4 regions of the Psychrobacillus psychrodurans genome follow, and region 1 is predicted to be linked to each of the others. Evidence: riboswitches for the same ligand, from Rfam matches in the RefSeq annotation. Region 1 holds a riboswitch; each other region holds the start of a gene.
What was found. A riboswitch is a leader RNA that binds a small molecule or an ion and turns the genes downstream of it on or off. The one in region 1 is predicted to bind S-adenosylmethionine.
Positions count from the first base shown of each region.

Region 2: it holds a riboswitch for S-adenosylmethionine, as region 1 does, so the genes downstream of both, metK (methionine adenosyltransferase) here and ACQCPR_RS18290 (acyl-CoA dehydrogenase family protein) in region 1, are expected to answer to the same signal.
Region 3: it holds a riboswitch for S-adenosylmethionine, as region 1 does, so the genes downstream of both, metA (homoserine O-acetyltransferase MetA) here and ACQCPR_RS18290 (acyl-CoA dehydrogenase family protein) in region 1, are expected to answer to the same signal.
Region 4: it holds a riboswitch for S-adenosylmethionine, as region 1 does, so the genes downstream of both, ACQCPR_RS01175 (O-acetylhomoserine aminocarboxypropyltransferase/cysteine synthase family protein) here and ACQCPR_RS18290 (acyl-CoA dehydrogenase family protein) in region 1, are expected to answer to the same signal.

Region 1 is NZ_CP189791.1:3,692,419-3,700,605, reverse strand. Features, by position in the region: gene ACQCPR_RS18295 (transporter substrate-binding domain-containing protein) at 114-965, opposite strand; gene ACQCPR_RS18290 (acyl-CoA dehydrogenase family protein) at 977-2,152, opposite strand; SAM riboswitch class I at 2,257-2,357, opposite strand; gene ACQCPR_RS18285 (catalase) at 2,520-4,556, shown strand; gene ACQCPR_RS18280 (FAD-dependent oxidoreductase) at 4,717-6,054, shown strand; gene thrS (threonine--tRNA ligase) at 6,675-7,874, shown strand; gene ACQCPR_RS18270 (GNAT family protein) at 8,073-8,187, shown strand, end outside.
Region 2 is NZ_CP189791.1:2,648,786-2,656,972, forward strand. Features, by position in the region: gene ACQCPR_RS12785 (hypothetical protein) at 1-231, opposite strand, end outside; gene ACQCPR_RS12790 (ArsR/SmtB family transcription factor) at 542-865, opposite strand; gene ACQCPR_RS12795 (SRPBCC family protein) at 865-1,287, opposite strand; gene ACQCPR_RS12800 (alpha/beta hydrolase) at 1,444-2,235, opposite strand; gene ACQCPR_RS12805 (gamma carbonic anhydrase family protein) at 2,345-2,857, shown strand; gene metK (methionine adenosyltransferase) at 3,002-4,198, opposite strand; SAM riboswitch class I at 4,448-4,565, opposite strand; gene pckA (phosphoenolpyruvate carboxykinase (ATP)) at 4,761-6,347, shown strand; gene ACQCPR_RS12820 (hypothetical protein) at 6,426-6,752, opposite strand; gene ACQCPR_RS12825 (hypothetical protein) at 7,325-7,774, opposite strand; gene ACQCPR_RS12830 (alpha/beta hydrolase family protein) at 7,777-8,187, opposite strand, start outside.
Region 3 is NZ_CP189791.1:1,868,203-1,876,389, forward strand. Features, by position in the region: gene ACQCPR_RS08830 (methyl-accepting chemotaxis protein) at 1-1,505, shown strand, start outside; SAM riboswitch class I at 1,571-1,678, shown strand; gene metA (homoserine O-acetyltransferase MetA) at 1,753-2,661, shown strand; gene ACQCPR_RS08840 (hypothetical protein) at 2,683-2,913, shown strand; gene ACQCPR_RS08845 (LysM peptidoglycan-binding domain-containing protein) at 3,089-4,603, opposite strand; gene ACQCPR_RS08850 (hypothetical protein) at 4,814-6,055, opposite strand; gene ACQCPR_RS08855 (DUF1572 family protein) at 6,246-6,758, shown strand; gene ACQCPR_RS08860 (GrpB family protein) at 6,775-7,311, shown strand; partial or broken gene ACQCPR_RS08865 (histidine phosphatase family protein) at 7,321-7,864, shown strand.
Region 4 is NZ_CP189791.1:222,805-230,991, reverse strand. Features, by position in the region: gene ACQCPR_RS01180 (homoserine dehydrogenase) at 1-436, opposite strand, end outside; gene ACQCPR_RS01175 (O-acetylhomoserine aminocarboxypropyltransferase/cysteine synthase family protein) at 567-1,859, opposite strand; SAM riboswitch class I at 1,973-2,087, opposite strand; gene ACQCPR_RS01170 (pyridoxal phosphate-dependent decarboxylase family protein) at 2,361-4,004, shown strand; gene ACQCPR_RS01165 (methyl-accepting chemotaxis protein) at 3,988-5,685, shown strand; gene ACQCPR_RS01160 (GNAT family N-acetyltransferase) at 5,765-6,340, opposite strand; gene ACQCPR_RS01155 (M23 family metallopeptidase) at 6,842-7,744, shown strand; gene ACQCPR_RS01150 (glycerol-3-phosphate acyltransferase) at 7,939-8,187, shown strand, end outside.

The DNA of each region.
Region 1 (8,187 bases):
TTTATTCTATAGTAACTACTTATAGGTGGAACAACTGCCCGTAAAACTCCTAAAATAAGGTGGGGTGAAGAAAACCCTACTAATTGTTGTTTTACGTTATAGGAATCTAACAATTATCTTTCAACTTGGTCTAACACTTCAAAAAGGTCTCGACCGTAGAACTCTGTACTGAGTTCATTTGTTTTCTTTTCTTCTTGTAATTGCTTAATAGCTTTATCGTAAGCATCTGCAAATTCTTGCTCTTTTTTGTTGAATAATGGCCATGTCTTGATAACTGCAAATTCATTGTAAACAACTTCATCTTTTAGATTATAGTAAGGACCAGTTTCATCTAAAACCTGTTTTTGGAATGGTCCTTCAATTATTACTCCGCCGTCAACACGCCCCTCATTGACCCATTGGATTACATCCACGGTAAATGCATCACCTGCATCTAGTTTTACAGGGTTATTAGGATTTGCTTTGTTGTATTCATCAATTACAGTATACTGCGCATTATTTGCGGCAATCGGTGCTAAAGAATATTCAGCAGTTGCAAAATCCTCTAACGATTTAATATGCTCATTTTCTTTTTTCAATACGAGACCTGCACTACTTAAACCAAGGAATTCCTTGGGGAAAATAAATTTTTCTGTGCGTTCCTCTGTCCAAAAAGCATTTTTCACACCAACCTGAAACTTGCCTTGCTCTACCCCGATTAATAGATCATCACTTGTAGTCCCTACATATTCAAATTCATATTCAGGTAGTAGTTCATCTACTAGTTTCATAATTTCTACATCATATCCAGTGGCGTTTCCGTTGTCATCCAACCATGAAATAGGTTTAGAGGCCATGTCATATGCTACTTTTACTTTGCGAACATCACCACCTTCTGATGAAGTAGAAGCCTCCCCGGAACTACAAGCCGCTAAAAAAGTTATGGATACTAAACCAACCGCCACTAATTTAAAATACTTATTCATGTTCATTCTCCTTATCCTTTTACTAAGTTTTTATTATTTACTTCTTCTAACGCTGAAAGTGCTAGTTTCTTAATAGTCATATCATCCATAGGAGGATTATGTAGTCCCGCTCGGACATCTCGATAATAGCGTTGTAGTGGATTAGTTCGCTGTAAGCTTTTGGCACCAACTAAACGCATTGCTTTATCAACAATAGTGATGGCTGAATTAGTGACTATATGCTTTGCCACGCTTACTTCATTAGAAAGTAGTTCTTTTGTAACATCATTGTCATAGGAAGTAGCAACTCCATAAATGACTAATCTTGCCTTCGTAAGCTCTAAATCTATTTCTCCTAAAAGCTGTTGAACGTTTGGCAGCTGTGCAATAGATCCGTTCAAGCTATTTGGTGAATGGGTATTGGCAAATTGTACTGCGTAGTCTCTTGCTGCCTGTGCGATTCCGAGATAGGTCGCTGGTATATGTAATAGCCACCCATTAATCTTTCCACCACTTGCGAACTCGGGGAGCTCTACTAGATTTGACTCATGAACGATTACGTTATTCAATACTAAGTCATTACTACTCGTTCCTCGCATGGATACAACATCCCAGGTTTCTTCAATGGAAAGGCCAGCTGTATTGCGAGGAATAAGGAAGAAACCAACTTTTTCTTTTTCCTCAATCCATGCAGATGTTAAAAAGTAGGATAGTACAGGGGATGCGGTCGTGAATATTTTACGTCCATTTAGTACCCAAGAATCTCCTTTTCTTATGGCTATAGTTCCAGGCCTACCCCCACGCGTTGGGCTTCCAGTTTGAGCTTCACTGACAGAACGATTTATGAGTGCGCCATTTAATACTTCTGCTGCAAAAAAGTCGAGTTTCTCTTTTTTCCAAAGTTTGTTTTCAAATAGTTCACCAACAACACCTAAGCTCCAACCTACTGATAGGGCTGTGTTGGCATCAAAGCTAGCAAGTGTTTCTTGTAAAAGAACCATATCGTATACAGAAAATCCATTACCACCATACGATTCGGGTAGTGTAAGGCTTGCATATCCGATATTGATCAAATCATCCACGTTTTCTTTTGGAAAAATAGATTGTTCATCAATTTCGGCGGATTTACTTTTAAATTTTTCTTCTAACTCATATAACTGATTGATCCAATACTGCTGTTTTTCCGTTTTGATGTACAAGTTATTCACAGTTGTCGTCTCCTTTTGATTTTAATTATTCCTATGTGTTAAGTTGGTTTTAAATGCAAATAAAAAACCCTTTTGAAAATCAAAAGAGTAAGTAATTTTATGTACACTTATCTCTCAAGTTTCTTGCTGGAAGTAGCACCATACCATAGAAGTGGCGGTTGCTGAAGCATCATCGGACCAGTCCCTCAGCTTCTCTTAATAAGTAGTATGGAGTTGTGGGAATAATCGTACTACTTAATCTGCAAGAAGTCAATAGTAATTCTTATCGATTTAGTATGAATTAAGTGTTTGATTCTATTTTAGGGGTTTTTGAACTGTCATTCAGGGTATAAACAATAGTGTAGATATAAGTAGAGGAGGAGTTTGTTTGGATAAGAAAGTAACTGGAAATAGCAAAGATGAACAATTAGAAAAATTCCGTGTGGACGATCAAGGACAAGCATTGACTACGAATCAAGGACTAAAAATATCTGAAGATGAATTTTCTCTAAAAGCAGGAGAACGAGGTCCTACTTTGATAGAAGATTTCCATTTTCGTGAAAAAATGACGCATTTTGATCATGAGCGCATACCAGAAAGAGTAGTACATGCTAGAGGTTATGCAGCTCATGGGGAATTCGAATTATACGAATCAGCAAGTGAATTTACGAAGGCAAAGTTCTTACAAACACCTGGCACAAAGACTCCAGTGTTTGTAAGGTTTTCTACTGTGGCAGGTTCACGTGGATCTGGTGAATTAGCTCGCGATGCTAGAGGATTCGCTACTAAGTTTTATACGGAAGAAGGAAATTATGATTTAGTAGCAAATAATATTCCTGTCTTTTTCATTCAAGATGCTATTAAATTTCCAGACCTGGTGCATGCTATAAAGCCAGAGCCACACAATGAAATTCCGCAGGCTGCGACTGCACATGATACGTTTTGGGATTTTGTTGCTAACAATCAGGAGACGGCACATATGATCATGTGGACAATGTCAGATAGGGCTATACCACGTAGCTTTCGTATGATGGAAGGGTTCGGTGTAAATACATTTCGTTTCATTAACGAGGCAGGTAAATCCCATTTTGTAAAATTTCATTGGAAACCACTACTTGGTACCCATTCAGTTGTATGGGATGAAGCACAAAAGATAAATGGGAAAGATCCGGATTTCCATCGTCGTGACCTATATGATGCGATTGATAATGGGGATTATCCTGAGTATGAATTTGGAGTCCAACTTATCGCAGAGGAAGACGAATTTAAATTTGATTTTGATATTTTGGATCCTACTAAACTATGGCCAGAGGAAGAGATACCAGTAAAAATTTTAGGGAAGATGACATTAAATCGTAACGTAGATAATGTATTTGCTGAAACTGAGCAAGTTGCGTTCCATCCAGGAAGTGTTGTACCAGGAATAGATTTCTCAAATGATCCACTACTTCAAGGACGATTATTTTCTTATACAGATACACAATTAATCCGTCTTGGTGGTCCTAATTTTCATGAGCTACCGATAAACAGACCTGTTTGCCCATTCCACAATAACCAGCGTGATGGATATGGAAGACAATCGATTAATGTGGGAAGAGTGAGCTATCATAAAAACTCTCTTGCTGGGAATACTCCGATACCTGTTAGTGAAGCTGAAGGTGGGTATTCGCATTATCAGGAGAAGATAGATGCTCGAAAAGTTCGTGCACGAAGTGAGAGCTTTAAAGACCATTTTTCGCAAGCTAAGTTATTTTGGAATAGCATGAGTAATCCAGAAAAAGAACATATTATTAGCGCATTTAGTTTCGAACTTGGTAAGTGTAAAGAATTGACTGTTCGTCAACAAGTTCTAGAGATGTTCGCGAAAGTTGATTTGGATTTATCGAATAAGGTAGCGGAAAATTTAGGACTTGTAGTGCAAGGTGTGAGTACTACAACTACTACAAAATCTTCCCCGGCACTTAGTCAGTTAAATACTTTTATGAAGCCACATACTAGAAAAATAGCTGTTTTAGTTGGAGAAGGGTTTGAAGAGGATTTACCTACAATTCTAGCAGATTTAAAAGCAGGCGGAACAATGCCAGAAATAGTGAGTGATCATCATGGATCAGTTGTTGGAGCTGATGGGACGTTGCTGCCAGTAGACCATACTTTCTTAACAGCTGATTCGGTATTATTTGATGCGGTATATGTAGCAAGTTTACATGGTAAAACAGCTATGTTTGAAAAAGAGGCTACGTATTTCATCAAGGAAGCTTATGCACATTTTAAACCGATTGGCGCTACATTTAGTGGTGAGCAACTAGTCGACAATCTTCACTTTACTGGTCAAGCTGGTGTACTCTCCAAAGAATCTGGGAAAAGTTTCGTGGACAGTTTCTTAAAAGCTATTGCTACGCATCGATTCTGGAACAGAGCAGTATAAATATCAAGTGGGCATGTCCAACTATTAGGACATGCCCATTTTACATAGAATATAAATTATATAGTGTTAGTGAGATAACCTTTGACCATTTTTCTTTGTGTATAATATAGACAGAGGTTTACAGATACTGAGGAGAAGCAAAAGCAGAGGGGGAAATTTCATGCATTATGTAATAATCGGTGGAGATGCAGCTGGGATGAGTGCAGCTATGGAAATTGTACGTAACGATCCAGACGCTCAGATTACAACGCTAGAAAAAGGGCATATCTATTCCTATGGGCAGTGTGGATTACCCTATGTAGTCGGAAAGCATGTTCCTTCTTCAACAGATGTAATAGCTCGAAGTGTAGAAATGTTCCGAAGTAAGTATGGGATTGATGCAAAAACAGGATACGAAGTGACGAAGGTGGATCACATAAATAAAACTGTATCAGGGGTAATCTTACAAACTAGGGAAAATTTTATATTAAATTATGATCGTTTACTTATAGCAACTGGTGCGACCCCAGTTATCCCAAAATGGGATGGTGGTCATTTATTAGGGATTCATACGATTAAAACGATTCCAAATACAGAGGCGATTATCTCAGATTTAGAAAATGTCCAGCAAGTTACAATAATTGGTGGGGGATACATCGGGCTAGAAATGGCAGAGAACTTTGTGGGTATTGGGAAAAAGGTGCGAATTATTCAAAGAAGCAATCAGCTTGCTGGTATATTTGATAACGATGTAGCATCTTTTATACATGAGCATGCAAAGGAAAATAATATAGAAGTATTATTAAATGAAGAAGTTCAATCGTTAAAGGGAGTTAATCGGGTAAATACGGTTATAACAGACAAAGGGAGTTATCCAACTGACTTAGTCTTAGTGGCTGTCGGAGTTAAACCAACAACTGAATTTTTAAAGGGAACTGGCATTGAAATGCAACTAAATGGGGCAGTTGTAGTTAATAATCATTTAGAAACGAATTTAGATAGTATTTATGCGGCGGGAGATTGTGCAACTCATTTTCATCGTATTAAAGAATTGAATGATTATATCCCTCTAGGAACTACTGCAAATAAACAAGGGAGAATTGCCGGATTAAATATGATTGGTCAACGGACAGAGTTTAAAGGTATAGTTGGCACATCCATCATGAAATTTTTTAATTTGGCACTTGGAAAAACAGGTTTATCAGAGAAAGAAGCAAAAAAGCTTGGTATTTCATATGAAGTCCATGTTCAGGAATCAACGGACATCGCAGGCTATTATCCGGGCAAGGAAACGATGCATATAAAACTGATCTACAGTGTTGGTGACCAACAACTTTTAGGTGGCCAAATTATTGGTGGAAATGGTGTAGATAAAAGAATTGATGTATTAGCAACAGCTCTTTATCATCAAATGACCTTTTCTGAGTTATTGGATCTTGACCTTGCATATGCTCCTCCGTTTAATGGAGTTTGGGATCCGTTACAGCAATTGGCAAAACGAAATACTGTAAAGAAATAAAAAAAGTAATGTTGACTATTTCCATTTTGTTGCATATACTAAAAAAAATAATTAGTAACTAGCGAAGAAAAGGACATGAATCATTTTAACTTTCTTATCAGAGAATTGGGTCACCGACTGAAAGCCCTTAAAGAAAAGCGAATGATTTACCACCTTGGAGCAATTATGGGGAACGCATTTATGTAATTATCCATAATCGGGAAACCGTTATCTTATATGAGAGCAAGCATCTATTTGTGTTGCAAATTAGGGTGGAACCACGACCACACTCGTCCCTTTACCGGGATGGGTGTGGTCTTTTTGTATTATGGAAAGTCAGTAAAAAATGATAATTTAATATTCAAGCGAAGAAAAGGACATGAATTATTTAAAATTTTCTTACCAGAGAATGGGGTCACCGACTGAAAGCCCTTAAAGAAAAGCGAATGATTTACCACCTTGGAGCAATTATGGGGAACGCATTTATGTAATTATCCATAATCGGGAAACCGTTATCTTATATGAGAGCAAGCATCTATTTGTGTTGCAAATTAGGGTGGAACCACGACCACACTCGTCCCTTTACTGGGATGGGTGTGGTCTTTTTTTAGGTGAAATTTAATTAAATTGGAGGAATTAAAATGTCAGTTAAATCAGAAGAAAGAGTTAATCATCAAAATTTAGGGCAGAGATTAGAACTGTTTATGTCGATGGAAGAAGCACCTGGTATGCCGTTTTATCTACCTAAAGGGATGATACTGCGAAATGAACTTGAAAATCTATGGAGAGAAAAGCATCAACGATCAGGCTATCAAGAGATTAAAACTCCCATTATGATGAAGCAGGAGCTTTGGGAAAAATCAGGGCATTGGGATCACTACCATGAAAATATGTATTTTGCAGACGTAGATGATCAAAAGTATGCGATTAAACCAATGAATTGCCCAGGAGCTGTCTTAATTTTTAATAGCAAACGAAGAAGCTACCGAGAGCTGCCTATTCGATATGCGGAACTTGGTCTGGTCCACCGCCATGAATTATCAGGGTCTTTGAATGGATTATTACGAGTTCGAGCATTTACTCAGGATGATGCTCATCTATTTGTTTTGGAGGAGCAGATTGAAAGTGAATTAGCAAAGGTGCTAGATCTTGTAGATGAATTTTACTCAGAATTTGGCTTTAGCTATAAAGTAGAGCTATCTACGCGCCCAGAGAATTATATGGGGTCAGTAGAGGCGTGGGGTAAAGCAGAGCTAGCATTAGAAACTGTTCTTCAGAGTAAGGGGGTAGAATATCAAATAAATGAGGGAGATGGTGCATTTTATGGTCCGAAGATTGATTTTCATATTTTAGATGCCTTGGGACGTAGTTGGCAATGTGGGACTATTCAACTTGATTTTCAAATGCCTGAGAAGTTTGGTTGCCAGTATATAGACGAGAACAATCAATTACAACAACCAATTATGATCCATCGTGCGATTTATGGATCCGTTGAACGATTCATGGCTATTTTGTTGGAGCATTTTCAAGGTAGCTTTCCGCTGTGGTTATCCCCAATCCAGGTCAAGGTATTACCCATTGCCGATGCGCATATTGAGTATGCGGAGGAGGTAAAGCAACAGCTAGAACAAGAGGGATATCGAGTGGAGGTAGACAATCGGGTAGAAAAAATTGGCTTGAAGATACGTGAAGCGGCTATGCAAAAGCATCCTTATATGCTCATTGTAGGCGATCAAGAAAGAGAAAATAATGCAGTTTCTGTTCGCAAACACAAAGTAGGTATTTTAGGTGAGATGAGTATTTCAGCTTTTATAGAGGAATTGAAAAGAGGAGACAAATAGCCCTAGAGTGCAGCAATTAAACTCTGCTACTATAAATGTTTGTTGCTCCTTCTGGATAGACAATTCTAAATAAGCTTTAAGTGAATAAATACTGTACCAATTGTCTTAATAACTCAAAAGAGCACAAGTATTCACATTATTGAAAAGGAGTTTCCATACTTTATAACGAATGAATAAAGACAGAGTAAGGAGGTAGTTATGAGAAAGTGGTTATTGTTATTTGGGGGTCTTGCTATTCTAGTTGGTAATGTATGGGGCATCTATTCTATGTATCAGCCGAGAGTAGGGCCAATTGGGAACGGGAAAATTGCGG
Region 2 (8,187 bases), 1.0 Mb from region 1:
TTTTCCATTGTCGGTATTTAATGATTTATTAAACTGAGCAAAGTGATTAACAACACTAAAACTAAGCATTAAAAACATTAAAACCATCCTTATCTCTTGAATGGCTGCCTCTGTTATTAAATACCTTTGCAATAGTATTGGAAGAATTAAAATAACTCCAATACTAAATACTGCTGAACCGAAAAGCCATGACTTATAAAGAGTCCATTCCCTCAACAACAACCCTTTCAATTTTTCATCCCCTTTTTTTGTTATCTCCATCAGCATAGTGTATTCGTGTACTAGTTATATATTACACTAATACTATATAATAAAGCTCATTTATTTACAACTAATTTAAATACCAATGTACTTTTTTTGGGGGGATATCAAAATTTACGGCACCTATTAGAGCCCGAAATAGAATTAAATAGGACTCTGGCTCCCCTGAGCTAAACATACTGAAAATTATCCTGCCCTTTTAGAAGTTAAGGAACTTCTCTGACCAAGTTAAAATAACCCCATCAGTAGCGCTGACAGGGTTATTTTAACTATTAAATTCTTACTCTTCATTTTCTACTAGGAACTTTAATCTAGAAAGCTTGTTATTCCAGAATTGTTCATAGTAGTCGAGCCACTGCTTTACTTCCGTCAATGGCTCCGGTTGTAAATGATACACTTTTTCTCTGCCTGACTTTTGACCATTCACTAAACCTGCATCAGTTAATACATTAAGATGTTTAACAATCGCTGTTCTGCTCATATCGTAATGGGAAGATATTTCGGCAATAGACCTCTCTTTGTTTGCTAAGAGTCTAAGGACATCTCTTCTTGTCGGATCAGCAATCGCTTGAAAAACATCCACCTTTTTAACAACTTCTTCCATTAAACTTCGACAACTTGCTTAAATTTGTTTTGTACAATTCCAACCCAACCTTGTTCCATCGTGCCACGGACAGCTGCACCGGACATTTTAGCTTTTGGAACTAGTGCTTCTCCATCTTTCCAACCACCATGAATCAATGTGAATTCAGTTTGAGTACCAATCTCTTTCAAAAGAAATGTAACAAACCAACCATCTGTGTCCCATTGAAATGATAGTTTATGTGGTTCGTCAATCTCAAGCACCTTACATGGTGATGGTCCAAATGGCGACTGTATAGTAAACTCGTATCCTTCCCTAGCTTGAAAATCATTTGGCATAAACCAAGCAGAGATTCCTTCCGCAGTTGAAACATAATTCCATACTTTTTGTATTGGTGCCTCTACTAAAACTGTTTGCGTAATATCAGGTAAATTTTCTTTCATGAAAAAAGCTCCTTTTTCAACTTTGTTATGTAACCCTTAGGTGTTATATTATATATAACCAAAAGGTGTTATGTCAACTTTTAGTATATACTCATTCTTTTGTTTAGCTCAAAATAAGAAAAACCCCATCTACAGTTAGTAGATAGGATTTTAATTTCAAACAATATAGCCAATGTCCGTGAGTACATTATTGATAAATGACTGAGAATATGTAAAGATTTCTTCCCGCTCCGGTTCTTGATAGAGATCATGGAAGCAATTTTTCCATTCTTTGTATTGATATTCAGAAAGTTCTTGTTTTCTTAACCAACTAGCTGCAGCATTTGTATCTGTAATCTTATCCCGCTCTCCAGTCATAACAAGAATCGGTTTATTTGGTATGGAGATGGTCAATTGATTCACAGATTTTATTAGTGCTTGGAGTTCCTTGTACCATTCTGTCGAAATGAAGGTTCTATAGGTGGGATCTGATGCGAATTGTTGGAACACTTCATAATTTCTCGTTAATTCATTTAAGTGAATATCATGATTGATTTTCTGTGGTACTGATAACTTTGCTAGTGTGTTGGTCCATTTCGAAGGGAGCTTTTGAAGCTGTAACCATGGAGATGTTAGTATTACACCAGCGTATTCAATATCTAGTTTACGCAAAACTTTTATAAGTAAAGTGGCTCCAAAGCCATGTCCCATTAAAAATATTGGAAGATCATACGTAACTGCAACTTGCAACGCTTGCTTAATGTAGTTCTTATACTGTTCAAAGGATTCATCATGAATAGTTTTTGTTTTCTTTAATTCTCCATGGCCTGGCAGGTCACCCATTACAATATGATAGTTAGAACTTCTTAACTTTTCAATTAACCAAGCATATCTTCTGTGATGCTCATAAGCACTATGAACAATAACTATTACTGCTTTAGGCTTTCCTTCTGTTTCCCATTTCCACATATAAACAAACCTCTTTTCTTTCCTTGCAATTTCATGGTATTAGGTTTCTTTCAATCTTTATGTCTGATACGATTAATTATAATCTAATTTCAAAAGGAGTGTATGTGAAATGATTTATCCATATAAAGGTAAAACACCGACTATAGACGACTCTGCTTTTATAGCTGATTATGTCACAATAACAGGTGATGTGACAATCGGTCCAGAGACTACAATTTGGTTTAATACGGTAATTAGAGGGGATGTTGCTCCTACTATTATTGGAAGTAAAGTAAGTATACAAGATTTAAGCTGTTTACATCAGAGTCCAAATAAGCCACTTATTATTGAAGATGAAGTAACTATCGGACACCAGGTGACTTTACATAGTTGTACTATACGTAAAGGAGCTTTAATAGGAATGGGATCGATTATTTTAGATGGTGCTGAAATTGGAGATGGTGCATTTATCGGAGCTGGAAGTCTCGTACCGCCTGGCAAAAAAATACCTCCAAATTCATTAGCATTAGGCAGCCCAGCAAAAGTGGTGCGTGAGCTAAATGAAGACGATAAAGCTGATGTACAAAGAATTATCCGGGAATATGTAGAAAAAGGTCAATACTATAAATCCCTTCAAAAATAATTTGTTAATGATCTTTCTGGTAAAAGAAAACTATATATGCTGTTCAATTCCTCCTGAAACGAAAATTAGCTGTATTATTAGATAGTTATTATTTGTATGAAAAAAGGCTTTCCATTATAGGAAAGCCTTTTTTGTTCATACTACTTATAATCCAGCTTTTTCTTTTAACGCTGCAGCTTTATCTGTTTTCTCCCAAGGAACATCAATGTCTGTACGACCAAAGTGACCATATGCAGCTGTTTGTTTGTATATTGGACGGCGAAGATCTAGCATTTTAATAATTCCTGCTGGACGAAGATCGAATAGTTCACGAATGTATGAAACTAATTCAACTTCTTCTACCTTTCCAGTGCCAAAAGTTTCTACAGCAATTGAAACTGGTTTAGCTACACCAATTGCATAAGCAAGTTGTACTTCACAACGATCTGCAAGGCCAGCAGCAACAATGTTTTTAGCAACATAACGTGCAGCGTAAGCAGCAGAACGGTCAACTTTTGTTGGATCTTTACCAGAGAATGCTCCCCCACCATGACGAGCATAACCACCGTAAGTATCTACAATAATTTTACGTCCTGTTAAGCCAGCATCACCCTGTGGTCCACCAATTACAAAGCGTCCAGTCGGGTTGATAAAGTATTTTGTATTTTCATCTATTAAATTTGTAGGAACAATTGGATTAATTACTACTTCTTTAATATCTTTTTGAATTTGTTCTAAAGTTATTTCTGGATGATGTTGTGTTGAAATAACAATTGTATCGATATGAACAGGATTATTGTTTTCGTCATATTCTACTGTTACTTGAGTTTTTCCGTCTGGACGAAGATAGTCTAAAGTTTCGTCTTTACGAACTTGTGCTAATCGGTGAGATAGTTTATGCGCTAAACTAATAGGTAGCGGCATAAGCTCTGGTGTTTCATTACAAGCATAGCCGAACATTAAACCTTGGTCTCCTGCTCCAATTGCATCAATGTCAGAATCACTCATAGAGCCTTCTCTTGCTTCTAAAGCTTGGTCCACACCTTGCGCGATATCAGCTGATTGTTCGTCAATTGAAGTAAGCACAGCAGAAGTTTCTGCATCAAAGCCATACTTAGCACGTGTATAGCCAATTTCTTTAATAGTAGAACGAACTACTTTAGGGATATCTACGTATGTAGATGTAGTAATTTCTCCAGCAACTAATACTAGTCCTGTCGTCACACTCGTTTCGCAAGCTACACGAGCATTTGGGTCTTCTGCTAAAATTGCATCTAGAATTGCATCAGAGATTTGATCACAGATTTTATCTGGATGCCCTTCTGTTACTGATTCTGATGTAAATAATCGACGTTGCGTCATAGATTATTCCTCCTATATCCCGCGAGATTTCTCTCAAGAATTGATACGGTACTCATTCCCATGTCAAGCCATTCAAAATGTTTCATGCATTTTCATCACATAAGAGTAAATGTAATTGCTGTGAATTGAAGTTAACTTGAAGCCGTTTCGGACTTGGCACACAAGGATAAAGGGCGATGTTAAATAAAAAAACCTCTCACTCACGTAAATACACATGAGGAAAGGTATTAATATCATAAGCACCTTTCACTCTTATCAAATCAAGGAATTTCACCTTGTCTCAGGTTTGGCACCTTTGTAATAATAAAACAATTACAGGTTGCCGGGTTTCATAGGGCCTGACCCCTCCACCAGCTCGGGATAAGAGTATCCGTTCAATTCATCATCATACGTAAATACGTAGCAGAAGTCAACTATTTTTTTGTTTGCATTTTATTCACAAAAGAAAAATATTAACTTCATTAGTATAGACTAATTACTTTAATGTGTTATACTATTTCACATATCTAGAAAAACTTCCTCTTTTTTAGAGGAAATATAAAAAAAGGATGGTATATTCAAGATGAATTCAATCGATACTGTGAGTGAACTGAAAGAATTGTTAGCAGGAAATAACGTTAGCAGCCAATTGTCAGTGCCACAACTTGTGGAAAAAGCTACAACAAGAGGAGAAGCTGTTTTAACTTCTACTGGTGCAGTAAAAGCCGAAACAGGGAAATATACTGGCCGCTCCCCACAAGATAAGTATATAGTAGATGAAGCTATTTCAAAAGACAAAATCGATTGGGGCTCAGTAAACCAACCAATTTCTTCTGACGTTTTTGATGCTCTATATAAAAAAATGATTAACTTCTTAAACAAACAAGACGAAATCTTCGAGTTTAAAGGATATGCAGGGGCAGATAAAGAATCACGTCTAGGTATTCAAGTAATTAACGAATACGCTTGGCATAATCTTTTCGCTCATCAGTTATTTATCCGTCCAACACAGGAAGATCTTGCTACACATACAACAGACTTCACTATTCTTTCTGCTCCTAATTTCAAAGCGGATCCTGCTGTAGATGGTACCCGTACAGAAACGTTTATCATTGTATCCATGGAAAAACGCACTGTGTTAATCGGTGGTACTGAATATGCTGGTGAGATGAAAAAATCAATATTCTCTATTATGAACTATTTGCTTCCAGAACAAGACATTTTACCAATGCACTGCTCTGCAAATGTTGGAGATGACGGGGACGTTGCATTATTCTTTGGTTTATCAGGTACAGGTAAAACTACCCTTTCTGCAGATGCTGGCCGTAAATTAATCGGTGATGACGAGCACGGCTGGTCTGATAATGGCGTATTTAATATTGAGGGTGGTTGTTATGCAAAATGTATCGACCTAACTCGTGAAAATGAACCTCAAATTTGGGATGCTATTTCATTTGGAACAGTATTAGAAAACGTAGTGGTAGATGCCGAAACACGCGTTGCTAACTATGCTGATAATTCATTAACAGAAAATACTCGTGCTGCTTATCCAATTCAATATATCGAAAATATTGTAGAGCCTTCTGTTGCTGGTCACCCAAATACAATTATTTTCTTAACTGCTGATGCATTTGGCGTATTGCCTCCAATCAGTAAACTTACAAAAGAACAAGCAATGTACCACTTCTTAAGTGGATTTACTTCTAAACTTGCTGGAACTGAACGTGGAGTTACATCGCCACAACCAGTATTCTCTACTTGCTTCGGTTCACCATTCTTACCATTACATGCAACGGTATATGCAGAAATGCTTGGTAAGAAAATTGACGAGCACGGTGCACAAGTATTCTTAGTAAACACTGGTTGGACTGGTGGAGAATACGGTGTAGGTAACCGTATGAAGCTTTCATACACTCGTACTATGGTTCGTGCTGCAATTGATGGCAAGCTAAACAATGCTGATACAGAAACAGATACAGTATTCGGCTTAGCTATTCCTAAGCAAGTGGAAGGTGTTCCTTCCGAGGTACTTATACCTCGTAATGCTTGGGCAGATAAAGCTGCATATGATCAAAAAGCAGCTGAGCTAGCTCAGTCGTTCCGTGAAAACTTTAAAAAGTTTGGTACTGTATCTGAAGATATTTCCGTTAAAGGCGGACCATTAGCTTAATAAATTTAAAATATAAAAGAGCCCAAAATGAATAATTTGGGCTCTTTATTTTGAGTATTTTACATTTACTAAAATTTGTTAATTTAAAAAATAAGGATAATATTTAACAACCGTCACCAAAAAACTAACCGCTATAAATGCCAAAAGCCCCAAAGTAATAGGTGTCATCTTAAACTGAAATGGCATTATACCCCCGTTGTCTAGACCATTCTGTCCTTTTGCAAAAGCATTATATTCGTTATTTGTTTGATTGTTGTTTAATTGAAATAACCAAACACACCCAAATATAGCAAGTCCCCCTAAAAATATCGTATCTATGAAACTCCATCCAAAGAAAAGTGAAACTAACCAAAGTGAAAGTGTTTCAATAGCTACTGTAACTGCAATAATATAAACTTTATTCATTAAATTTACCCCCTATTAGAACTTTAAGATTTTTCTGATTAATTAATTCTAATACGGATTTCCTAACTAAAAAGATTCATTTTTTGAACTGATCTAGTCCACTTTTTAAAAGCATCACTTCTTATCATAGATATTCAACGCCTTCATTATTTTCACCTTATAAAATTTATTGTTACTTGAATCAATTTCATAAAGAATATTATATAGTTAAATCAGAACAAAGCTGATTTCCTCTTTAGGCGGACGCTTTCCGCGGGGTGAGTGATGAGCTATCACCGTCAGTAGCGGGTCGATATAATATCTCATCTGACTCACTCATCCCACTGGAGTCGCCGCCTGCCACTCCAATCAACGGGATCGCTTTTAAAAAAACGAATAAATATTACGATATTAAGTAAACATTTGTATTTTTAAATAAAACAACTAATTATGAAATTGACTCACTTATAACAAAAAAATCAGAAACAATAAAGTTTCTGATTTCCACTTACATATAAACTTACGTTAACTACCGGGGAATTGACTCTCAACCGGAATTGTTCTAGATAGATAATTGTAACCTATAATTAGCATTAGTCACCATTAGTCGCATGATATTCACTATCAGCTATTTTCGGAAATATTTCTACAAACTTCTCTGCTTCCTCTTCATTGACCTTATATAGAATAATTTCTGAACCATAGTGACCTACTTCCATTTGTTCAACTCCATCCTGTTGGAAGAACATCGTAAACCACTTTAAACCACCTTTTGGATCAACCGAATAATTTCTAAAATAGAGCCTATTTTCATCCGTGAGATTAATAGTAAACACTTTCATTAGTCCTTCCGTTTGAACGGAAACTGCTCGAGAGTTTAATTCTTCTAAAATGTCTAGTTCCTCCATCCAACAATGGATCACCACTTCTTCGAATTCATTTGTGTATTGATCCCACAAATCCTCCCAAAAACTAGTATCTACAGGAAACGAAGATTTCCCTTCTACACTCATTGCCTCAGTTGTTACTACAACATTGCCCATTTTTAAACCCCTCTCTGATTTTTCATCCATTGACATGCATCTTTTACTACACGTCTATTTATTTTGCTTGGAAAAAAATGTGTGAATTCTGGATAATACCAGGTTTCAACTGGTATACTATTCCCTATTAATGCTTGCTCTAAAACCTTTGCATGCTCAAAAGATACATTATTATCTCGTTCACCATGTATTATAAGAGTGGGCACGTTCGTCTCCTCTATACGAGGTAATACATCTCGCTGCTCATACCCTAATGGGAATTTAGTAGGAGTACCTCCGATTACACGTTTCATCATTTTTCTCATATCTAATCTTTCTTCGTATGTTAAATAAATATCAGAAACACCAGCCCATGTAACTAAGGATGTAATATCATTGCGTAGAATAGCAATCCATAAGCCCATGATACCACC
Region 3 (8,187 bases), 1.8 Mb from region 1:
CAATTTCTGGTGCAAAAGCTGTTATTAGAGATGGCCAAGTGGTTGGAGTACTAGCCATTGATATTCTATTATCCAAATTAACAGAAACGTTAGCAAACAATGAGTTAGGTTATGAAGGTTATCCGATTATTGTGGATGCAGATGGTAATGCTATAGTTCATCCTACTTTATTTGGTGAAAACATATCTGAGAATTCATCAGTCAAAAAAATGCTATCTAGTTCCTCGGAAAGTGGAAATGTAACTGACGGAACGGAGAGTACTAATACAATTACTGTATTTACAACTATACCAGAATTGGATTGGAAAATAGGAGCTGTTTATGAGGGAAATAAGATAAACCAAACAGCAGACAGTATACGTACAATGATAATAATAATTGTTTTAGCCATTGAGGCAACCATATTTATCGTATTATATTTCATGATTAGCGCTATTTTAAAACCAATCGGACAACTAAAAAAATTAATGGATTCTATTGCTGATGGAGATTTAACTGTACAAGCGAATATAAGGTCTAAGGACGAAATTGGTCAACTTGCTACAAACTTTAACAAAATGACTAGCAGTATGAATGAAATTATTCAGGTTGTAAAAGAGTCCGCAAATAATGTGCAGTCAAATTCTGAAAATTTAAGTGCTGTAGCTGAAGAAACAAATGCTTCAGCGGAACAAGTGTCATTAGCAGTTAGTGAAATTGCAGAAGGTGCATCTAAATCAGCAGAAGATGCTGGTGAAGTAACCGAGAGTTCCGTACACTTAAGCGAGCAAATCAATCTCATTAACGAAAAATCAATAACGATGACTGATATAGCTACTAAAGCAAATTTAATGAATACAAATGGTCAAAACCAAATGAGTGAATTGAAAACTTCTTTCCAAAACTGGGAGTCTAATCTTACCTCCATGTCTACATTGTTTACAACTTTAGAAGTTAGAGTAAAAGCGATTGGCAGTGTTATGGAAACCATTATGGAAATCTCATCACAAACGAATCTCCTCGCATTGAATGCAAGTATCGAAGCGGCCCGTGCAGGTGAGCATGGAAAGGGATTTGCGGTCGTTGCGGATGAGGTGCGAAAGCTTGCAGAGCAATCTGCTAAAGCCACAGAGGAAGTAAAACAAACTATTACGGAGCTACAAAGTGAATCCCATATTGTAGGGGAACAAATGACAGACACCATCAAAACATTCCGTGAACAGGGTTCTGTTGTAACTGATACAGAGTTAACATTTAGTGAAATATCAATATTGATGAATAGTTTACAAACATCTATTGATGCAGTTTCAGCAGAAATTGAACAAGTTTCCAACTATAAAGATCAGGTAGTAGATACTATTCAAGTGATGGCCGCAACTTCAGAACAAACTGCAGCTGCATGTGAAGAAGTGAGTGCGTCATCTGATGAGCAGTTACGAGCAATTCAATCGGTAGCTACAGCATCTGAGACATTAACAGATCTTAGTGATAAACTTGCGGAAGCAGTGAATCGTTTCAAAGTTTAAAAGAAGTTGAATTATTGGAAAACACATGTTAATATTCTTTAATAAAGAACAATATAATTTAATAACTCTTATCAAGAGAAGCAGAGGGACATGGCCCGTTGAAGCTTCAGCAACCTCTGATTTATCAGAAAGGTGCTAACTCCTACAAGATATAATTTCTTGAAAGATAAGAATCGAGAGCAAAACGTTCACCCTCTTTTCTTATATAAAGGAAAGAGGGTTTTTAAATTTAAGGGGGAGTACTATTTTGCCGATAAATATACCTAAACAATTACCTGCAGCTGAACTTCTTAAAAAAGAGAAAATATTTATCATGGATACCGACCGAGCAATAACTCAAGATATACGTCCATTAAACATAATTATTTTGAACCTTATGCCTGAAAAGGAGAAAACCGAACTTCAATTGTTACGATTATTAGGGAATACATCCCTCCAAGTAAATGTGACATTTTTACATATGGCAACACATGATTCCAAAAATGTTAGTAAAACTCATTTAGATACTTTCTATACTACTTTTGAGGATATCAAACACAGAAAATTTGATGGAATGATTATTACAGGTGCTCCAATTGAGCATTTATCATTCGAGGATGTTAATTATTGGCCAGAAATGACTGAAATAATGGAATGGTCCAAAACGCATGTGACCTCTGTTCTTCATATTTGTTGGGGAGCGCAGGCAGCGCTTTATCATCATTATAGTATTGGTAAATTCGACCTGCCCAAAAAATGTTTTGGTGTATTTAGTCATCGGTTATCCGATCCAACCATTCAATTAGTACGAGGATTTAATGATGAATTTTATGCACCTGTATCTCGTTACACTGCTGTGTTATACGACGAGATTAAACAAGACCCTCGACTGATATTGCTTTCCAATTCGGAAGATGCAGGTGTTTTCCTAGTAATATCTAAAGATAAAAAGCATATTATGATTACTGGTCACTTAGAGTATGATGCAACAACACTTGCAGATGAATACCAAAGAGATATAGCAAAAGGTGTGGAGATTGATGTTCCAGAAAATTATTTTCCAAACAATGATCCAACACAAAAGCCAATGAACTCATGGCGGTCACATACACATTTGCTATTTTCCAATTGGTTGAATTATTATGTTTACCAAGAAACACCATATGAATGGGAATAACTTTACAAAGTTGGTGTAGCTATGAATATTAGGTGGAAAAGAGAAGAAATAATTTTTGAAACATTGTATGAAGCCGATGTTTGGGGCGATTATTTAGCAAATGAAATTTACGAAAGAATTTACGATGGATATATAACCCCAGACTACAAAATTGCTTATTCTCTTGCTTTTAGATTAGCTTCGATACACACATTTAGAGTCAATACTCAGCAGGATGGATTAAATATATATAAAGTATGGGTGACTTCCTGATATGAGAAATAAGATTCAGGCGAGAAGATGTATGGTACTAGGTTCTCAGACAACTCATAATTCAGAGAAAGACTGGGGACTTTTACTTTTAGTGGAAAATTAAAACAACCTGAGTTCATCTAAATATGGACTCAGGTTGAAAATAGTTATTAAATTTTTGGATTTCACACTCCATTTACTTGTTGAAATGGTATATATTCCAAATATCAGGTGTTTCAGAGCCGATATACCAAGCAGCTGCTCCACCTAAGTTAAATTGGTTAGCGAGGTCAATACGAAGTTTGATAGATTGTTTATCCTCCACCCATATTTGGTGCTTATCCCCGTTTACAGTAAATTCCACATAATTTTGCTGGGTATTTTGATCCCAAACTTTTATAAGATTTTTTGAAGAGATAATTTGTTCAACCTCACCCATTGTACGGTCGATACTTTTCACTTTTTTTGTCGTTAAATTAGTAATCCATTCTCTTGTGTAGAAAGGTACCGCCAAGATAATCTTGTGAGATGGTACGTCTTTCATTAACAGTTCAATACCTTCTTGAACCCATGGCATAGAAGCTACAGAGCCCGCTACTGGACTACCTCCCCAATGCTCGTCATAACCCATCATAATGATATAGTCAGCAACCTGACCTAACGCATAACGGTCTATACTTCCAGACCAAAAAGGATCATTGTTTTCACGAGTAACATCAACAGATACTTTAATTCCGTGTGGATGAAGAGCGTTTTTAAGTTCGGTTACGAAGCGGATAAAATCTTGCTTGTTTTTCGGATCGATGTTTTCAAAGTCCACATTTATTCCATCGCTTTTTGTTTGAACTAAAGAATTTTTAAGAGTTGACACTAATTTTTTGCGTTTTTCTGGATTACTTAATACCAAGTCAGTTAAAACTGGGTCGAATTTGTTTCCAATTAGGGGCCAAACTTTCTTGCCTTTGTTGTGTGCATCTTTCAGATAATTTGTGTCAGCTGTAATTAGAACAAAATTACCTGTGTTGTTTAAAGTATACCATCTTGGTGACACCACATTTAAATTAGAGTGCTTCAATTGTTGTGTATAATTTTGCGAACTTCCGTTATACTTCCATCCCATTACGATTCGTTGCTGGTTCTTTTGTTTTAAAAGTGATTTATTAACCCAGCCTTTTTTACCACCCAACAACTGAACTTGTACGTAATAATCGGGAATGTTTAATTTTTGACCGACAACTAGGTTTGAAGATTGTAGTCTGTTCAACTTAGTTAAATCATTAATAGTTACATTGAACTTTTCAGAAATCTTCCATAAAGTATCACCCTTTATAACAGTATATAGTGTATGTGTTTGTGGAATTATTAATTTCTGTCCAATTCGAATTTCTGCTGAAGTAAGCTTATTTGTCTCTTGAAGTGCACTAAGTGGAATCCCGTATTGGTTTGAAATTTTCCATAATGTATTTCCAGGACTTACAGTATGCACTGTATCGGTAGATGAGTCTCCTGATGAAGTAGATATGACAGGGAATTCTTCTCCTCTTTTTAATGTGGTGATAACAGTTGAACCTTGTTTAGGTAAACTTAATACTCTAACGTTATCTATTTGAACAGTCCCCACTGAAAGTGAACTACCAGTGGCTGTACTTTGTATAGGGCGAGAACTTAGAAATAAGACAAATATAATAAAAATAGGAAGTACTTTTTTCACTTAAACCCATTCTCCTCTAGTTTGAAAGTAGTATTATAACCTTCATAGATTACTATGGTTTTAAATTAATAGATACAGGTACTTTGTGGTAAGTTCACCAATATAAAATGGGGGACAATAAAAATGCTTCTTAACATTCGGGATATGTGAAATGCCTGGAAAAAAAGCCAACTTCCAAATAATAAGTTGGCTTTTACTTCTTCCTTTATATTAAACACGTTGGTCAGATATGGTTGCATTATTATTAGCTGTACTAAGAGCTTGAAGATTATCATATGGTGGTCCGGTAGTTGTACCGGCAAATAATACGATATCAAACTCATTCATTGGAATACCCCATGAGTTGCCTACAAAAGTAGTGAAAGCTCTGTCTACTAAGAAGCCGCCTTTTGTATTATATACTACATTATTATCTATCTCGCCGGTTACATTTGGATTAATGTATATCCCGGTTCGTAATGAATAAAACGTATTTCCCTCAACTACAATGTTTATCCCGCCTTGTGGTACTACTGCCCGGTTTACAACCCAGTTTGACATTGGCAATGCTTGAGGTGGACCAAATATCGTATTATTTAATAAGGTTGTATTTGTACCACCAATTTGGATGAATTCCTTTGCATATGGAATATCACTAGTTATTGTTAGCCCGTTAATCGTAGTATCAGTTGCAGTAATTAATAAGGCTATAATATCTGCTTGAAGAAGAAGAGTTGTTCCAGGTTCTCCTAATAAGGTTATTCCCATTTTGTTAACTAAAATTTGGGAAGTGATTGGATATGTGCCACTTAAAATATGCACGGTTCCTCCAGGATTAACAGCTGCAATTCCTTCGGTAATTGATCCAAAAGGATTTGCAATACTTCCATCTCCTCCAACTGCTCCTGCACTTACGTAAATATTGTTTGGATCAACAAGCTCATTTATTGCCGTATCTAGGGATGCTTGGACACTTGCAATGGAAGGATAACCCCCAACAGGTCTAGTATTTAGCAATACTTCTACTACTTCATCTCTCTGAGCTTCGGAAAGAACGTTATAAGCTGTTAAATTTAGCCCCAAACCAGGATCTTCAATCGCTGCTCTCATTTCTGCTACTGTCTGAGCATCATTAACCGCATCCAGAAATATATTGGAACCAGATAATACATAATCGGTTTGTACTTGTGAAATAGTTATTGTGTCATTTGTATTAAGAAGATTGTCTAACTCACTCATTTGAGCTGTTACAAATTTTACTGAACTGAAAAGATCACCTTCATAAATTGTAAAGATTGTTAGTCCATTTAAAAATATATTTGTGTCGCTACCATAGGTAACAATCTCTGTTTCACCAGGCTCTAGTGTAAATGTTACGGTTCCATCCTGGTTGTACGGGAATTCTCCTTCACGAACAAAGAGGGTAATTTGAAATGCTGCTAATGTGTTATTGATAAATATTTTTTCTGCCATTAAAGTTCCTCCTTTCTTTTACTAGTATGAATACTAGAATTAGTAGAAAGACAAAATCTCTTTCTCTATTGCATAATATGGAAAAAGATAAAATATGAATAGGCCATCTAGATTATGTTCATTGATTATTTACGGGTATATAGTTTTTCTGAATATTTACTTTATAATAAAAGAAAAGGAGTGGATTATTTTGAACGACATATCATCTATACACTTTGATTTTATACGAGTAGTTAGGAAGAAGTTTTTAGATTTAATGAAGGATACAGAAAAAGCAGTTATTCAGATGGAAGTAGATAAGTTATTTTGGGCACCAAATAATCATTCAAATAGTGTAGAGGTAATCATTAAGCATATGAGTGGAAATCTGATTTCACGATGGACAGACTTCTTGACGACAGATGGCGAAAAAACTACTAGGAATCGGGACAAAGAATTTGAAAGTACAATTGAAACTCGTGAAGAATTGATGGAAATTTGGTCTGAAGGGTGTCAGGTATTTTTGAGTGCTCTTGATACTATTAAACCGGAACACCTGCTCCAAACCATTTATATTAGAAATGAGCCGCATACTGTAATGGAAGCTGTTATAAGAAGTCTTTCTCATACATCCTCCCATGTTGGTCAAGTGATATACATTGCCAAACAAGTAACTACTGAAGAGAAATGGACCACATTATCTATTCCCAAAAAACAAAGTTAATACTGGAGGATTTCTATTGGAGCTAGGATTAGAAAAAAACGAAGTGAAGTTATTTCCTTACACAGCTGAATGGAAAAAAGAGTTTAACAGAGTAAAGCAACAAATTATTGTTGTTACAGGACTTGGAGAAAACCGAATACAACATATAGGAAGTACCGCAATAACTAACATGCTTGCAAAGCCAATCATAGATATATTAGTGGGGGTAGATGATATTGCAAAAGTAGATAAGTCATTATTTATAGCCCTGCAAAATATTGGATTTCTAAGACTGAGAGTAGAAAGACCTGGTGAAATAGTTCTTGCTAAGTTTACAGATGATACATATGAAGTAAAAACACATTTCATTCATATGGTTGAATATGAAAATGAATTATGGAGAAACCAACTATATTTTCATAATTATTTAAATTCAAACGCTGAAGCTAGAGATGAATACCAAAAGATCAAAGTAGACAGTGCTAAAATAAAGGATATTACTATAAATTTGTATACAGATTTGAAAGAACCATTTGTAAAAAGTATATTTTCAAAGCGAACTAAAAAGGAGTGAATAGAAATGATAACAAATTTATATTTTGTTCGGCACGCGCACTCCATTTATTCAACAGATGAGTTAGGTAGACCGTTGTCGGAGCAGGGATTAATAGATGCCAAAGAAGTAACTGATTTATTAATAGAAGAAGATATAGACATTGTTGTATCGAGTCCCTATAAGCGAGCGTATCAAACTGTTGAAGGAATTGCACTCCACTTAGAGCAAGAAATAGAAATTAATGATGACTTAAAGGAACGGGTCTTATCTGAACAGCCGGTAGATAATTTCAATGAAGCAATTCTTCAAGTGTGGTCTGATTTTGACTTTTCACATCCGAGTAAAAGAGATTTTGGAGAAATATGTAGGGCAAAATGTCGCAATAGGGACACATGGAAATCTAATGGTTTTAATAATGAATTACTTTGACCCTGTCTATGATTTTAGTTTTTGGAAGGAACTTGAAATGCCTGACCTCTACCAACTCTCTTTTTATGAACAGCAGTTGATAGAGGTCAGAAGGTTGTGTATGGAATCGAAATCAAGTAGTGTTAGTAATTCTACTTTTTAACGATTTGAAATAGAAAGTCACTTTTAAAGTGTGATCTTGAACAAATAGGTAATAACTTGCTAGATCAGGTATAGTCGAATGTTGTATTAGATTAATATCTCTTGAGGAAAATATAACACAACTAATGGAAAAAGGGGTTTACCCATGGATTAAATGGAGATTTTTAACCCAATTTTTTGGAATCTCAAATTACAGAATCTCAAATTTAGAATAGAAAGTTACAAAAATAACTTACTTTTTCATAAGTTAAAAACCTAAAATAGAACGTATGTGTGGTATAATTAAGTATATAGATTGATGATCTCATGGGTGGACGGCACTTT
Region 4 (8,187 bases), 540 kb from region 1:
GTAGTAAATTTTTCAATGTCTTAATAACTGGAACTCCGCCTGCTGTTGTTGCCTCATATCCGATAAATACTCCACGAGACTTTGCACGCTCATGCAATGGGATACTATACTTGGAAAACATCACTTTATTAGCTGTTACAACGTGACACCCTTTATCAATTGCTCTACATAGATAGTTATATGCAGGTTCCTCATTTACGATTGCCTCGAAGACTACTTGAAGACCAGGAATATTGATAATATCCTCAAAGTTATCAGTAACTAGGACACCGGGTGTAGCTATTCTCTCTTTTCCAACATTGTTTACGAGAACCGCACTAATTTCTAAATCTAAGCCTAAAGACTTTTTAAGATCTTCTCTTTTTTCATTTACAATGTGGTAAATCCCTTGCCCCACTGTTCCGAAACCTAGGATTGCTGCTTTTATCGTCGCCATGCTATCTCCTCCAAATGAATCCGCACAATTGAGTTCCAATTTGCTTTTATTAGTAAAATTTATTCGCAGTTATATTAGAAGAACTATTTTACACATTGTAGCCTATTTTCACTCAATTATCAATAAAATTCTACCTAGAGAGGACATTTGTTTTTTCTAGGAGTACCTTTTCGAGTGCAGTCTGTAAATCTTCGACTGCCTCTAGCCCTACAGACAAGCGGATTAAGTCTTCTGAAACTCCCGATTTCACTAAGTCCTCTGGAGTTAACTGCTGATGTGTTGTAGATGCTGGGTGGATTATTAGTGATTTGGCATCGCCAACGTTAGCTACATGCGACCAAATTTCTATATTATCGATAATATTGCGTCCTGCTTCTTTACCACCTTTAACCCCAAAAGTTAGGATCGAGCCAAAACCATTCTGTAAGTATTTTTTAGCAAGCTCATGTGAAGGATGACTTTCTAAACCTAAGTAATTAACCCAAGTCACTTCTTCATTGTTTTCTAAGTACTCCGCAATTTTCTGCGCATTTTCATTGTGCTTTGGTACGCGTAAATGAAGTGTTTCTAATCCTTGTAGAAAGGAGAAAGCTGCTTCAGGACTTAGAGTTGGACCAAAATCACGAAGCAATTGAACACGTAATTTCACTGCAAACGCTACACTTGGAACATCTATTCCGTATCTTAAACCATGGTAGGTTACATCCGGCTGTGTGAATCCAGGGAATTTATCAGAGTTCCAATTGAAATTTCCTCCATCTATGACAACCCCACCGATAGTTGTTCCATGACCGCCAATCCATTTAGTTGCCGAGTGAATCACTACATGTGCACCATGCTTAATCGGATTCGATCCATAGGGAGTAGCAAAAGTACTGTCTACCAACAATGGAACTCCTACTTCGTTAGCAATAGCTGCAACGTTTTCAACATCTAATACATTTAAGCTAGGGTTTCCAATGATTTCTGCAAAAAACGCTTTTGTCTTATCCGTAACTGCTGCTCGGAAATTTTCTGGATTAGTTGAATCTACAAACTTCACTGTAATTCCATATCTCGGCAATGTATGAGCGAATAAATTAAATGTACCACCATACAAATTTTCGGCAGCAATAATTTCATCTCCCGCTCCTGCAATATTTAAAATAGAAAATGCAATAGCTGCCATTCCAGAAGAAAGTGCAACTGCTGCTGTCCCTCCTTCTAATAATGCAATTCGTTGTTCAAAAACATCCACCGTTGGATTCGTAATACGAGAATAGATATTACCAGTTTCCGCAAGAGCAAATAGGTTTTGCGCATGTTCTGTATTTTTGAAAACGAATGATGTAGTCTTGTGAATAGGTACTGCTCGTGAGCCTGTCACTGGATCTGGTTGTTGGCCACCATGTAAAAGTAGTGTTTCTTTTTGAAGATTTGTCATTTGAATTCCTCCTAAAATGTAGTTTAGATGGACGCTTATGGAGGCGAAGGAGGATTAGAACAAACAAAAAACCCTCTTCAATTAAGAAGAGGGTGCAAATTCGCATGTTCCTCCTCTTATCTTCCAAATTCGTATTAGAATTTGTAGGATTTAGCACCTTTCCAAGTTAAGAACTTGTTGGTTGCCGGGCATCGTAGGGCCTATTCCCTCCGCCACTCTTGATAAGAGTATTTAGATTTAGTTTTCCATCTTGTTACACAGTATAGATTTCTATCAAACTATTTGTCAACACTTTTTCGAAAAGTTAAAAAATATTTTGTTTACCCCCCTTCAAAATCTCCCCTTGCATAAATATTACAAATATTCTAAAGTATTCTTTATTTTCTATTTGCGACGAAATTTCTAGTCTTTTATAGTCTAATAAGTATATACTATACGGGAGTATAACGGACTATAAAATATATCTATCTATAGTAAATATTGACCAAGAAGGGTGAAAAAATGAAGAATATACAACAGCTTTTCCAAAGTGAAGATGGTAATGGAAAACAGAGAGAACAGCTATTAGGCTACGTAGAAACAATATTAACATCCATGGATGCTTTGAAAGATCCAAATAAAACGATGCTTGGACCGATACAAGAACGTTCCGCAAACTTTTATAAAGAGTTAATGGAAGATTACGAAGTACCGCTAAATAGCAAAGGAATGGACGAAGTAGTTGGAGAATTGACTGATTTAATGAAGGGTCATCCATATCATACACGAAACTTCGTAACAAATGTTTTGCCAATGGCAAGTATTCCCGGCGTCCTTGGACTATTAACTAACTCATTATTAAATGGTAATAACTTATGGGATGTTTACGGACCAGCTGCAGCTGAATGTGAAGTAAAAGTGGTCTCCATGATGTCGAAGCTAGTTGGATATGATTTTACTGAAAGCTTTGGTTACACAACTTGGGGCGGACAAGGCGCTGTGTTCAGTGGCTTGCGTATGGCAATAGCAAAACAGTTCCCTAACGCAAAAGAAGAAGGCGTTCCAAATAATTTATACTGTTTTGCATCTGAAAATGCACATTATAGTTTATTGAAGTCTGTAGAGGCTGTTGGTATTGGAAGCAATCATCTAGTTCGTGTCAAAGCTGGGACGGATCATTCTATGGATATGGAAGATCTAGAAATGCGATTAACGGAAGTTATTGAAAAAGGCGGCATTCCTGTGTATATAGTTGCAACTACTGGTGCAACAGATAACTTTGCTATTGACGATGTAAAAGCGATTAAAGAAATGGCCACAGCTTTCGAAGGTAAATATAATTTGAAACCTATCCATATTCATGCCGATTCTGCACTTGGTGGATTTTATGCATTCTTTAATGATTATGATTTTGAAAATAACCCTCTACATTTTGAACAAGAAGTACTAGTAAGTCTTCAACATATTCGTGAACGAATGCAGTATATATCATTGGCTGATAGTTTATGTTTTGATTTCCAAAAGCTTGGACAAACTCCTTACTTAACGAGTCTGTTTTTAGTGAAGGAAGGTAAATATCTAGGTTTATTGGACTTAGAAGATTTTGATACGCCGTATGTTGGAAATAGAGGGTATGGATCGTATCACACTGGTTATACGTTAGAATGCTCACGTATGGGTAGTTCGATTGCCATTTATGCTGCATTGTTGGCGTTTGGTAAGACGGGATACCAACAGCTCCTAGCAAATTATGTTCGTGTGAATTTAGCATTCCAGGAGCAAATAGCTATAAAGATTCCTTCATTATATGTGGTAAATGAATCGAATATCGGACCTATTACTGCTTATCGCTATTATGAAAAAGGATTGAATTGGAGAGATGAACAAGCAGGCCGTTATTCACTGGCACAAGTAAAAGAAATCAACGCTTTAAATTCATCGCTATTTGAAGTGTTAGGGAAACATCGTGATGATGTCTTTTTCGGTGATACAACTCGTGTATGCACTGTAGCAGTTTGTGATTCAGATGAACTGGTTCCTGTTGCAGCAGCGAAATTCTTTTCTATTTCACCGTATACCGAAGTGGAGCACATCTCAGCAATGGTAGATTCCCTTCATCATTCCATCACTACATTGGAGGCTGTAAAAGATGAAGTTATTTACTAAACTAAAGAGTTCTATGTTATATAAATATATTCTAAGTTTTATAGTACCGATCGCGCTATTCTCCATCATTTTTAGTTTAATATTGTTCATCTTCTCTAAAGCAATTATAGACGATTACGTTATCGACCAATTCGAAACTACACTACAATTAGTATCTGATGATGTTTTTGACGATCTAGATTCTGATCTAGTTGTAAGTGCTGATAGTGATAATGACGAACAATACAGTACATTACTAGACAAATTAAATGAAGCAAAAGCGAACCACGATGTGGAAAATGTGTATGTTCTTTCACGTTCAAATGGAACTGAACATATTGTTGCATTGAGTGATACGGATGACCGTAATGCCTCTTATACATTTGATGAAAAAATGAATGAAGCTATTGACAAAGGGGAAGTCAAAATTAGTGACATCTATACAGATGAGTATGGGACCCACAAATCTATTTTCATTCCCTTCAAGAATACAGATATAATTCTAGGATTAGATATGGATGCATCATTCATTACTTTACTAGAAAGCCAAATTATTAGGTTATCCATATCGATTACATTGATCTTTATTGTATTAGGTACGATAATTGCTTATTTCGTAAGTAAACGCATTATAAATCCTATTAAAGCTGTTACCGACTTTGTAGAAGAAGTAGCGAAAGGGAATCTAACAGTAGAGCATTTGCAAATTAAAGGCAATGATGAGATTGCACAGCTCTCTCATGGTATTAATAATATGACTGGGGATTTACGTTCCTTAATTACTCATATTGGCGAAAATGCTGAGCAAGTAGCAGCAACGTCGGAGGAGTTATCAGCGAGTTCTGAAGAAACAAGCGCGTCAATTCAGCAAATCACTTCCTCCATGCAAGAAGTTTCCGTTGGTTCAGAAAAACAAACAGCGGCTATAGAAGAAGTGGAGAAAAATGTTTCTACTATTTCTGAAGCTATGAGTAAAGTGGCATTAGAAGTTAATAGCGTGTCTGGCAAGGCTTTAAACGCATCTGAAATTGCCTCAAAAGGTAATGATACCATCCACATGGCCGTTCAAAAAATGGACACCACATCCGATGCTATTAATGCTACTTCAGATGTTGTAAAACGTTTAAGCGATTATACGCAAGAAATTGGGGATATTGTTTCATTAATTACAGAAATAACTGATCAAACAAACTTACTTGCATTAAATGCTTCAATTGAAGCAGCACGTGCAGGAGAGCATGGTAAAGGATTCGCAGTTGTTGCAGAAGAAGTACGAAAATTGGCAGATCAATCGCGTGAAGCTGCCAATAGTATTAGTACTCGTATTGATACGATTAAATCAGAATCTTCTCATGCGGTTAAATCGATGGCAATAAGCTATGATAATTTAAGAGATAGCGTTACTACATTTGATGAGGCGGGCAATGCCTTTAAAGATATCTATACAGCTGTGAGCGAGTTAACCAAACAAATGAATGATGTTAACAGCGTCGTTGAAGGTATGAACAAGGGTGTACTTAACATTGCTGGTTCCATGGAACAAGTAAGTGCTATATCTATTCAAGCATCTGGGAATATCCAGAATGTAGCGGCAGCATCTGAAGAACAAGCAGCGAGTATGGAAGAGATTACAAATTCCTCTAATAACTTGGCTGGTATGTCGGAACAATTACGTAACGCTGTTCATAGATTTGATATTTAATGTTAAGAGAGTCTCAATTCCATGTAAATGGTATTGAGGCTTTTTTATTTTCAGATTTAATTTGTTTTAAAACCCAGCACTATAAAATACTTGTATAGTCCCCTTTAAGAATGCCGTATATTTCTAAATCTATTATTCCTTTACCAGACCATATAGTAGCTTGTCTTAATAATCCTTCTTTCATAAAACCGTTTTTTAAGAGGACTTTCTTTGATACCTCGTTTGCAGGCATAACCTCAGCTTGAATTCTGTTTACATTAACTTCTTCAAATAAAAACTTTACTACCATCCCAACCGATTCAGTTGCAATTCCCTTACCCCAATTATCCTCTGCCAAAAAGTATCCAATAGAGACCGTGTTCACTTTTTGGTTAAAATCCATAGCTTCTATAATTCCCACTAATTTATCACTTTGATGTTTCTGAAAGATTCCCCACTTCACTCTACTTTTTTTGTGATAGTCTCTATCAAAATGCCCAATCATCTTCCTTACCGTTTGTACATTATGCTTTGGAATGATTCCACAATACTCAAATACATTTTCGTTATCGTAAATTTTATATACTTCCTCTAAGTGCACATCATCTATTTTTTTTAATACTAGATTAGCAGATTCCAATACTGGGAAATCTCCAAAAACTATTTCTACATTCATATTTTTCTCTCCTTAAGTTACGCCAAATAGACAGTCATTTTCTTTTCATTTGTTTTTTTATAATTTGGAAGCCCATATTAATTAGACCATAATGCTATTCACTCGGCTGAATTCCCATTAAGTCTTATTTCTTCAAAAAAATAGCTAATAGGACTTCCTTTGTATCCATACCGACGAAAGCTAAAAATTAGATACGGTAATTTTAATACGTTTTTCATAATCGATAGTTTCAATTTTAAGAGACTCTATTAAAGGACAAGATTGATTAATCATTGATCAATACGGAGAATGCGGTACTCATATAACTCTAGGTATTTATGTTAAAATAAATGTGAGATTTTAGGAGCATTCACTTAAACTAATGGTCCAGTTTAGTTGAATAAGAAGGTATTTTTGCGATTGTGTTGAATAAGTAAATTATTATATGGGAATTCAAGTAAATCAACATCTCTCATATTAGCGACATACTATACGAAAAACCCCTTTATAAGGAGAAAGCATATGACAACACTTGCAATTTTGGAGCTATTCATAATCCAATTGATATTACCGACAGTGTTTATTATTTCATTATGGAAAGGAAACTTTCCTAGTAAATTGAACTGGTTGACACTGGTAGTGTTTACAGTTCTATTTACAACCTGGCAATTTTTTTCATCGTCATGGGATTGGTTCAGTTATTATCTAAGATTCATAATGATGTTCTTTTTGTTACTGTCGACTTATAGTTCATGGAAAAAAGTACGTTCACTTCCATTTCGCATCAAATTCAACCGTAGCCAAAAGATGTCACTGAGTTTCAACGTGCTTCTTTTACTTGTTTTCGGTGCTTATAATATTTTGACATTCAGTGGTTTTACAACTAAAGATGATGCCGTTGAACTCGACTTTCCGCTGAAAAACGGGACTTATTATGTTGGTCAGGGTGGAAATCATGTGCTAATTAACTATCATAATGCTTATGCCAGTCAGCAATATGCCATAGACGTTGTTAAGTTGAATAAATTCGGGATACGAGCAGCCGGTATTTACCCAGAAGAACTTGATAATTTTTTCATATATGGAGAACAATTATATAGTCCGTGTACCGGTATAGTTCTCGAAGTCCGAAATGATTTACCAGATTTGACACCTCCCGATGCTGATTCTGAAAATGCAGAAGGAAATTTCCTCAACTTACTCTGTGAGGATGAAGATGTAAATGTCTATATCGCACATATGCAAAAAGGAACTGTTGTTGCAAAAGAAGGAGAAAGAATACAGAAAGGACAGCCAATTGGGTTAGTCGGCAATTCAGGAAATACATCCGAACCACATTTACACATCCATGCTGAAAAAAACGGGGTAGGTGTGCCAATCCATTTCAATGGAAGATTTCTAATAAGAAACAGCTTGGTGTGGTAAGCGGAGGTATTTAAGTTTTAGTCTTATACAACGACCGGGTTCTTTACTTCAAAAAGGAGTAAAGATATTATTTTAATTCAGCCTCTACCTTTAACATAGCCTGAACAAAATACATAGAACACTTCCACTTTAAAATTCTGAAACTTCTTATCTTTTCATTCGTTTAATATATTGAAGTTAGTGGGAGGTGAAAAATGGTTGTTTCAATGATTAGTATCCTCGTTATTAGTTATCTGATTGGATCCATTCATGGTTCTAAATTAGCACAATATCTAAGTGGTGTGAATATTAAAAAAGAAGGTTTAAAGAACTCGGGCGCATCAAATGCAGCTATTGTTTTGGGTGCAAAATATGGTGTTTTAGTTGCAATTATTGATATTTTAAAAGGAGTTATAGTCGTAATCGGGACGCGTTTCTTGGTGTTAAAGTACACAGATTTTACG